3 regions of the Priestia sp. TSO9 genome follow, and region 3 is predicted to be linked to each of the others. Evidence: predicted binding sites of a transcription regulator. Region 3 holds the regulator's gene; each other region holds the start of a gene.
The links. The regulator Rex, encoded in region 3, represses fermentation and respiration genes when NADH is low (regulators of the CRP and FNR family bind a similar motif). The targets are predictions, from matches to a motif close to TTGTGAAATATTTCACAA.
Positions count from the first base shown of each region.

Region 1 (3,188 bases), on a different contig from region 3:
TCCTCGATAATCTTAAGCGGGAATAAAAATGCCATTGGCTTGAAGTAATCTTTCGTGTATGCAGAGAAACCTCGCATTTTAATACCATAATAATGTGATAGTACAACTACCATAACGGCTAACGTCAGCGTAATTGCTGGATCAGCGGTTGGCGATTTCCACCATAAGTTATGGTCAATCACGATGGCAAATGGAAGACCCAACATATTTGACACAAAAATGTACATAAGTAAAGTTACACCTAGCGTCAAAAAGCGGCCACCTGTTTTCCAATCCATATTGCTATTAACGAGTCCTTTAACAAAATCTAAGACCCATTCAATAAAGTTTTGTGCACCGCTTGGCTTCATAGCAAGAGTACGAGTACATAAAACTGCAATTAAGAATACAATAACAGAAGCTACGGTAACCATAAGCAAGTTACTTTGACTAAAAGTAAGGCCTAGAAACTCTATAGTTGGTGATTCATGACCCAACTGTGTTCACCTCTCTTTCTATCTTCTACGCATATTTTGAACAACTAAATCTATGATAATGACAACATAATACGTCATTAATCCCACAACTACACTAATAATATGAAAGGTTTTTGGATAAGAGATGGTAATCACAACTGCGAGAGCAGCTGTTGCAAATCTTACAACAGTCCCAATTGAACGGGGCTTTTTCCCCTCATCCAACGCCTGTCCAAACTGCTCAAACTTTCTTACCAAGTTCCACAAATTATACAAACTCAGGGCGGTTCCTAAAATTAAACCTGCAAAAACAGCCTTATAACTTGTAAATCCCCAGCCGAGAACGTATAATGCTAACAAATACAATATGTATGAACGAAGTCTTGGAAAAACGTGCTGCAAATCCTGCATGAATTATTAATCTCCTGAAAAAAAATGGTGGACTGTCCGCAGCATCATAAAAACACCTGCTGCTAGCCCTGAAAGAAGGCCTAAAATCAAAAATAGTGGTTCGGTATCAAGCCATTGATCAGCCCATCTCCCAGAGAATAAGCCAATTAAGACTGAACCTGCTAACTGTGATAGAATGATTGACACTAATGCCATCGCTTGCAAAGGATGACGGTTGCGATCTTTCATAAGCTCATACCCCTTTTGCAAAATTTTCTTTTTTCCGAATTCTCTATCGTTGTTATAGCTCAATATATGATAGAAAGGCAAAAAAAATTGCTAAAAAAGGTAAAAACAGCTAATAAAATACGCAGAAATATCAACGGTTTTCACAGGTTGAAAACCTTATCATTTATATTCCCTGTAAGCATACAATAGCGTATATTTAATGTCAATGTGTTTAAGCTAAAAACTTCACAATCTCTTCTTATTGTTCACATTTCTGCCACACATAAAACCTCTTCAAATGAAAACATTTAAAGAGGTTCATTCAATCGTTATTGTACTGTGTACAACCTGCTCTTGTCTATGCTTTTTCACAAATGCAAATATTTGGTACGCCCCCGGTACAAGCGATTCATCAATCGTTATTTCTCGTTTTCTCATGCCTCTTTCTACATCAACGTCAACATCTAAATACGATATAAACTGTAAAGACTGCTTATCAAAAAGAGCAACGCCTAACTCATCTGCTCCTTCAGGCAAAAACAGTTCATAGCTATACGTATTTTTCTCTTTTTCCGCTGCTACTTGCAATCCCATGACACGAGGATAATCTGGAATGCTAACCATGTACATATAAGGAAGCGAAAATGTTTCACGTGAATCATTTATTTCCAAATATCCGTCATATATACCTTTATTTTTAAAACGGGGCTGCACCGATAAAGTGACAGCTATTTCTTTTGTCTGATGGGGCTGCACCGTGACGGGTAATGGAATATCCCAGTTCACTCCTTCATCCCTTTTCGGAACGTTTAAGCGATACGTTTTTGCTTTATCAGACTGGTTATCAATTTTAAATGATAAGACTTTTTTTGATGGGCGCGTAAAAATACCGAAAGATAAAGAAGATGGATAAAATAAAGAGTCTGCTGTGACAGCTTTTGCTAGTTGAATTCTCCCGGCTCCTTGTTCATATACGCGATACGTTTGACCGTTTAGCTGGTGCATTACTTTACTTGTGTTCATCAATGAAGCTTTGACTTGTTCAGGAGACCAGTTCGGGTGAGCTTGTAAAATAAGAGCGCACGCTCCAGCTACATGGGGCGCAGCCATACTTGTGCCATGCATGCGTTCATATCCGCCGGGAACTGTACTATTAATGAAGTAACCAGGTGCGACGACGTCCGGCTTGATTCCCCAAGTAGTCGTTACAGGCCCTCTTGAACTGAAAGATGTAAGCAAGTCTTGAACCACTTGCTTGCCAGTGCGTAAGTATGGCTGTTGAGACTGAATGTGTTGATTAATGGTATCACCGCTTTTTTTACTTACCCATATCACTGGAATATTTACTGACTCTTTTAGTTTACCGATTATGCTTTTTTCAGTCGGACTATATAAAATAACGGCTTTTGCTCCTGCCTGTTCAGCTTGTTTAATCTTTTTTTCAACCGCATTTCCTTCTGCTTTTAGCAAAATGACGTTGCCCAACGCATGCTTTTGCTCTTTGGAGTATTGTTCATTTATTACACGCAGCGTTTGATTAAACTTCCATGGATGAGACCCTTCTACTGGCGCCATCATAATTTTTTCTTTGTTAAATCCAATTGTTAGAAATTGAACTGTTGTCGGGGAAACAGAAGCGCCAACGGAAATAGCTTTTCCCGCTGTACCCGGAGAGCCCACCGTCCATAAACCTGGACCTGAATTGCCGCTGGATGTAACCGTTACAATTCCTTTTTCAACAGCTCGATCTAACGCTAAGCTTGTTGGTAAATCCGGGCCATTCACATCATTTCCTAATGATAAATTAATAATATCTACATCATCTTGAATTGCTTTTTCGATAGCTAGAATAACACTTTCAGACGTTCCAGCTCCTCCTGGTCCAAGAGCTCGGTATGCGTAGATCTCCGATTGAGGTGCTACACCTTTAATATTTCCATTTGCTGCAATAATACCAGCTACATGAGTGCCATGCAGAGTAGGCTCTCCTTGCTCGCGAGTGGTTTCCATCGGTTCATAGTCTTTATCTATTACATCATACCCTCCCCTGTAGGTTTGTTTTAAATCGGGATGAGAATAATCAACACCCGTATCGATGACGCCTACTTTGATCCC
Region 1 covers NZ_JAJEKD010000016.1:225,038-228,225, forward strand. Annotated here, with positions in the region: gene atpB (F0F1 ATP synthase subunit A) at 1-476, opposite strand, end outside; gene LJC66_RS26065 (ATP synthase subunit I) at 495-866, opposite strand; gene LJC66_RS26070 (AtpZ/AtpI family protein) at 873-1,094, opposite strand; gene LJC66_RS26075 (S8 family serine peptidase) at 1,392-3,188, opposite strand, start outside.
Region 1: a site for Rex is predicted at 1,308-1,325, ahead of LJC66_RS26070 (AtpZ/AtpI family protein). Genes of this name have one in related genera too.

Region 2 (3,188 bases), on a different contig from region 3:
GTGGCCTCAGCAGTTAAAAAAAGAGCTGGCAGCTACATATGGAAGTGATGTATTTACGGTTAAAACACTTTCATACGGCAGCCAAACAACGGATGAGCTTTTATCCGCACATATTGCCGATCAAATTGATCAACTTCAGCCAAACATTATTCTGTTTGAAGCACCTCTTAAAAATGACTATCAGCACCTTATGCTAGACGAGACGCTTCAAAATACAGACAAGCTGATTCATCAGCTTAAAGACTTGAAAAAAACCCTTATGATTCAGCCGTCACAGCCATATATTTCACAAACTGAGTCCTACGAAGAAGGGGTAGAAGCGATCAGAGGAGTATCTGAAGCAAACTGGGTATATTATATGAATCACTCGCTCATTTGGCCGTTTCATTTAGGAGAGTATATAAATAAAGACAGCGGTAATTTAACGAAAAAAGGAAATGAGGTGTGGGGAGAGTACGTTGTGAATTGGTTTACGGGAAAATAAAAAACAAGCCCTCTTTCTTTTGAAAGAGGGCTTGTTTTTTACAATTTTGCTAGATTGTGACTTTTCTTTGTTTTATAGTAGTAATTTTTGGTGTCTTTGCACTTATAAAGTTTAAAGCCAAAAATCTCTAAAGGAGTCCAAACCTTTTTGATGTTTACGAGTGGCATTATGATTCCCCATTCTGTTCTTTATAGAGTTTATATTAATTCATTATAGAGAACTTAAGGGGGATAGTAAATACTATAAAGAACAGTTTATCTAAAAAGTTCTTTATAAAGAATTTTTTGGAATAATTATTGTTGGTACATAAACATTTAGATTTCTTGGTCTGCAATACCCGCAATAATCAGTTTGCATGCTGATAAAAGATAGATGACAAGATACTAACTCACGTCATTAAAAAAAGACTATCAAATTATTGATCATTTTCCATAGGAGTGATTTTTATCATAGCTCCGGTTATTTATTCTTGCTACATTAATGTTGTGAAAAACATCACAAAATGATATGTAAAGGATGATCCAAATTAAAGGTAATTAAACCACTTTTTTTTTACTTGCTGTTAAAGCAATGGAATCGCATACATATCATAACTATGTTAGATAACCTAACACATAAGTTGAACGATTCAGAAAATTCATATATCTTAAATGTATCTTTAAAGATGCATAGAAAATATATCTTTGAAACAAGCAGGTATAGACGCCAGGGGAGGAATGAAAGATGCAAAAAAAGAAACTCGTATTGATTGGAAATGGAATGGCTGGAGTTCGAGCGATTGAAGAAGTATTGAAGGTTTCAAGCGAAGCGTTTGAAATTACGATTTTCGGAAGCGAGCCGCATCCGAACTATAATCGTATTTTACTATCAAAAGTGCTGCAAGGAGATACGAATGTTGAAGACATTACGTTAAACGATTGGAACTGGTATCAAGAAAACAATATTACATTATATACGGGCGAAACGGTTACTAGTATTGATTCAGTAAAAAAAGAAGTAGCGACAAACAGCGGCAGAGTAGAATCGTATGATGAGTTGATTTTAGCAACGGGCTCTCTTCCTTTTATTCTTCCGATTCCAGGGTCTGATAAAAAAGGAGTTACGGCTTTTCGAGATATAAAAGACACGGACGAAATGCTGCAGGCTTCTCAGCAGTATAAAAAAGCAGCGGTTATTGGAGGCGGACTGCTTGGATTAGAAGCAGCGCGCGGACTGTTAAATTTGGGAATGGACGTATCTGTGATTCATTTAGCTCCGTATTTAATGGAACGTCAGCTTGATCCAACAGCCGGCAAATTGCTTCAAAATGAATTAGAAAAACAAGGCATGAAGTTTTTGCTTGAAAAACAAACGGCGAAAATCGTCGGCGATGAGCGAGTTGAAGGATTATCTTTTAAGGACGGGACGTTTTTAGAAGCTGATTTAGTCGTGATGGCCGTTGGAATTAAGCCAAACGTTCAGCTTGCAAAAGAAGCGGGATTTACCGTAAATCGAGGAATTGTCGTGAATGACTATATGCAAACGGATATTCCAAACATCTACGCGGTTGGAGAATGTGCAGAGCATAGAGGAATGGTATATGGATTAGTAGCACCTTTGTATGAACAAGGAAAAGCATTAGCAAAAGCGATTTGCGGGGCAGAAAAAGTCCCTTATGAAGGATCGGTTTTATCCACGCAGCTAAAAGTATCAGGTGTTGAAGTGTTCTCCGCAGGAGACTTCACGGAAGATGAAGAGAAAAAAGCAATCAAAGTGTTCGATGAACAAGACGGCATTTATAAAAAGCTTGTTTTGCGAGGGAATCAAATCGTAGGAGCCGTTCTTTTTGGAGACAGCAGCGACGGAAATCGACTGTTTTCAATGATTCAAAAGCAAGAAAATGTATCCGATGTCGCAAAAGTGTCGATTTTACAGCCATCTGGCGGTAACGCGGGTGAAAGCTTAGTAGCAAGCATGAGCGCCGATGATATTATTTGCGGCTGTAACGGCGTAACAAAAGGTACGATTGTGGAAGCTATCCAAAAACAAGGATGCTCATCGGTTGATGAAATCAAAGCTTGTACAAGTGCCTCTCGTTCTTGCGGAGGATGTAAACCGCTTGTAGCGGAAGTGCTTCAGCATACTCTTGGCGCTGACTTTGACGCTACGGCTCAAAAAGAAGCGATTTGCGGCTGTACGACTCTGTCACGAGATGAAGTTGTCGAAGAAATCAAAGCAAAAGGCCTTTCGCATACGCGTGAAGTGATGAATGTGCTCGGCTGGAATAATGAGGAAGGCTGTTCGAAATGCCGTCCGGCGCTAAATTATTATTTAGGTATGGTGAATCCAATCGGATACGTTGACGAACGGGAATCGCGATTTGTGAATGAACGCATGCACGCAAATATTCAAAAAGACGGCACGTATTCTGTTGTTCCTCGCATGTACGGAGGTGTTACAAATGCAGAAGATTTACGGAAAATTGCCGATGTTGTTGATAAATATGAAATTCCGCTCGTAAAAGTGACGGGTGGTCAGCGTCTTGATTTGTTTGGTGTTAAAAAAGAAGATTTGCCTAGCGTATGGGAAGAGTTAGATATGCCTTCTGGCTATGCGTACGGTAAGTCGCTGAGGACGGTGAAAACATGCGTGGGCGAACAGTTTTGCCGTTTTGGTACGCAGGATTCAATGGGCGTTGGAATTGCGCTTGAGAAAAAATTTGAAG
Region 2 covers NZ_JAJEKD010000009.1:538,119-541,306, forward strand. Annotated here, with positions in the region: gene LJC66_RS05465 (SGNH/GDSL hydrolase family protein) at 1-484, shown strand, start outside; gene nirB (nitrite reductase large subunit NirB) at 1,208-3,188, shown strand, end outside.
Region 2: a site for Rex is predicted at 968-985, ahead of nirB (nitrite reductase large subunit NirB). Genes of this name have one in related genera too.

Region 3 (3,188 bases):
TTTGTTAAAAGCAGTTTTGCAAGAGCCAAGCGCGTTTTTTGTCCACCGCTCAAGGAGGAAATAGGGGTGCTATAGTCAAAGTTTGAAAAACGGAAACCGTGAAGAATAGACCGTGTATCCGCTTCATATTGATAGCCGCCTAAATCTTTGAACGTTACTTGAAGCTGGTCGTACTCTTTGGTTAGTTTTTCGTATTGAACTGAATCATTAAAAATGTCTGGATCACCCATCTTCGTTTCAAGCGTACGTAATTCTTTTTCCATTTTCTTTAACGGAGCAAAGACCGTCATCATTTCTTCCCATATGGAGAGTGTTGACTCAAGAACTGTATCTTGTCCCATATAATCAATGGAAACACCTTTAGGTTTAATAATTTCTCCGCTGTCATAAGAAAGCTGCTCAGCAATAATTTTTAATAAAGTTGATTTACCAGCACCGTTTCGTCCCACTAGGGCAATGCGGTCTTTTGATTGTACTTCTAACTTTATATTCGATAAAATGGGTTCTGCCCCATAGTATTTTGTAATACCGTTCAATTGTAGAATAATCATTTTTTCACCTCTAGTAGTATATCCATAGTGTATTTTAACATATTTTCAACTACAAGTTCTTCTTACAAGCGTTTGTAATTTGTAGAGGGACAAGGACAAATGATGAAGCGAATGTTTTGATTCATGAAATAAAATGATTTTACCTGCACATTTTATACAGGATACTATGTTAAAATAAGAGATAAGTGCATCTCTGAACTTATATATGATGGATGTAGAAAACCCGTCATGACTAACAAACGAATCCTTTGAAGGGCACATTGCTTCGTTCTAGCTACCGACTTTAAGTAGTGCTGGATAGACAAAAGGCGTCGGGGTGTGAAGCGGAGTATATATAAAACAAGAGAAAAGAGAGAGAATTGGAAGCGCTACCTCAAAGCGGTTGAGGCTTTGTGAAAGGTAATGCAATATGACTTGAAAATGTTAGTAACGACATACATGAACTGAGGGGGTACAACGTGAACACTGAACAATTAAAAATACCACAAGCAACGGCTAAACGATTGCCGCTTTATTATCGTTTTTTAAAAAACTTGCATGCTTCTGGTAAACAGCGTGTTTCGTCAGCGGAGTTAAGTGAGGCAGTGAAAGTTGATTCTGCTACTATTCGCCGGGATTTTTCTTACTTTGGAGCATTAGGGAAAAAGGGATACGGCTACAATGTGAATTATTTACTTACATTTTTCCGTAAAACGTTAGACCAAGATGAAGTAACGAAAGTAGCACTGATTGGCGTAGGGAATCTGGGAACGGCCTTTTTAAATTATAATTTTATTAAAAATAATAACACCAAAATTGAGTGCGCTTTTGATGTGATAGAAGATAAAGTCGGTACAAAAGTAGGCGACGTGCCGGTTTATCACCTTGACCAATTGGAAGATTATATGAGTGATGATATCTCAGTGGCGATTTTAACCGTTCCTGCCACTGTTGCTCAGCAAATTACCGATCGTTTAGTGAGTTGCGGAATTAAAGGGATTCTAAACTTTACTCCTGCACGCTTAAACGTACCGGATGAGATTCGACTGCACCATATTGATCTTGCTGTAGAATTACAGTCGCTTGTCTACTTTTTGAAAAATTATCCTGTTGAATAAGGCGGACTATGTTACGATTTCCTTAAGTCTAAATTAATAAGGAGAGTGGGAATATGGGGATTGGAGCAGGCAGTTGGATTATTATTGCGATTGTAGCACTGCTTATTTTTGGACCGAAACGGTTACCGGAGCTAGGAAGATCAGTGGGCCAAACGCTTAGAGAGTTTAAGCATGCCGCTAGCGGTGCATCAGAAGATCGTGAAAAAGATAAACAGCGTCAAGTAGATGACAAAGAGTAAGAGGGTGATCATAGTATGACCGAACAAGAAATGTCAATATATGATCATATAGGAGAGCTGCGAAAACGCATTTTAATTGTTTTATTTTTCTTTGTGATTGCCACAATTGGCGGCTTCTTTATAGCGGATAAGGTCATTGTCTATTTACAGCATGCTGATGAGGCAAAAAATTTAACGATGAATGCATTTAGGCTAACAGATCCAGTTAAGATTTATATGCAGTTTGCTGTTATTATCGGCTGTGTACTTGCAGCTCCTGTTGCACTGTATCAACTCTGGGCATTTATTAGTCCTGGTTTATATGAAAAAGAGCGGAAGGTAACGCTTGGATATATTCCTGTTTCCATTTTTCTCTTTATCGGCGGTGTCTCTTTTTCTTATTTTGTGTTGTTTCCATTTGTCGTCGATTTTATGACGCGCGTTTCTGATGAGCTGAATGTAAACCAAGTGATTGGCATTAATGAATACTTTTCTTTTTTAATGCAGCTCACACTGCCTTTTGGCCTGTTGTTTCAGCTTCCTGTCGTCGTGATGTTTTTGACGAGATTAGGAATTATCACGCCTATGTTTTTATCTCAAATTCGAAAATATGCCTATTTCGTACTGCTAGTTATTGCCGCACTTATTACACCACCGGAATTGCTCTCGCACATGATGGTGACAGTGCCGCTCTTAATTTTGTATGAAATCAGCATCATTATTTCCCGCATTTCGTATCGCAAAGTGTTAAAGGCAAGGGCAGAGCAAGAAAGAGAAGATGTTAGTATGTAAAAAAACCACTGAAACAGTGGTTTTTTTATTTAGATGAATCATCTTGATTTTTATATTGCTGCTGCAATTTTTTAATTTTGTAGTGCAAGATAAAGATGCGAACCGCAAACCTGAAATCGAATGCGGCTACGAGTGCAAATAAGATTGTGGGGAAATTCCACACGGTTTCCTGAGCATTTTGAATTGCCAAGTAAGTAAATAAAATCCCCATAATAATATAAATAAACCCTCGTGTTAAAGGGATATTCTTCATAAAAACATGCCTCCAAAAATAAACTGCATTTGTTCTGCTTGTTTTTGCATTTCTATAATTTTATCTGCAAAAATAGTTTGAGATAAAATAACGATTGTATTCATCAAAACATGAGCAATAATAGGTACAACAATTAGTCTTGTTCTTGCATAAAGGAATGCAAATACAAATCCCATGGCTGTATACACAAGTAAATGTTTAAAATCCCAGTGTACCGCAGCGAAAATAAGGGAACTAATAAATGCAGAGATAAAGAAATTGTATCGTTTGTGAAGAG
Region 3 covers NZ_JAJEKD010000005.1:4,975-8,162, forward strand. Annotated here, with positions in the region: gene LJC66_RS01140 (ABC-F family ATP-binding cassette domain-containing protein) at 1-551, opposite strand, end outside; gene LJC66_RS01145 (redox-sensing transcriptional repressor Rex) at 1,010-1,648, shown strand; gene tatA (twin-arginine translocase TatA/TatE family subunit) at 1,702-1,887, shown strand; gene tatC (twin-arginine translocase subunit TatC) at 1,903-2,658, shown strand; gene LJC66_RS01160 (YdiK family protein) at 2,684-2,911, opposite strand; gene LJC66_RS01165 (CPBP family intramembrane glutamic endopeptidase) at 2,908-3,188, opposite strand, start outside.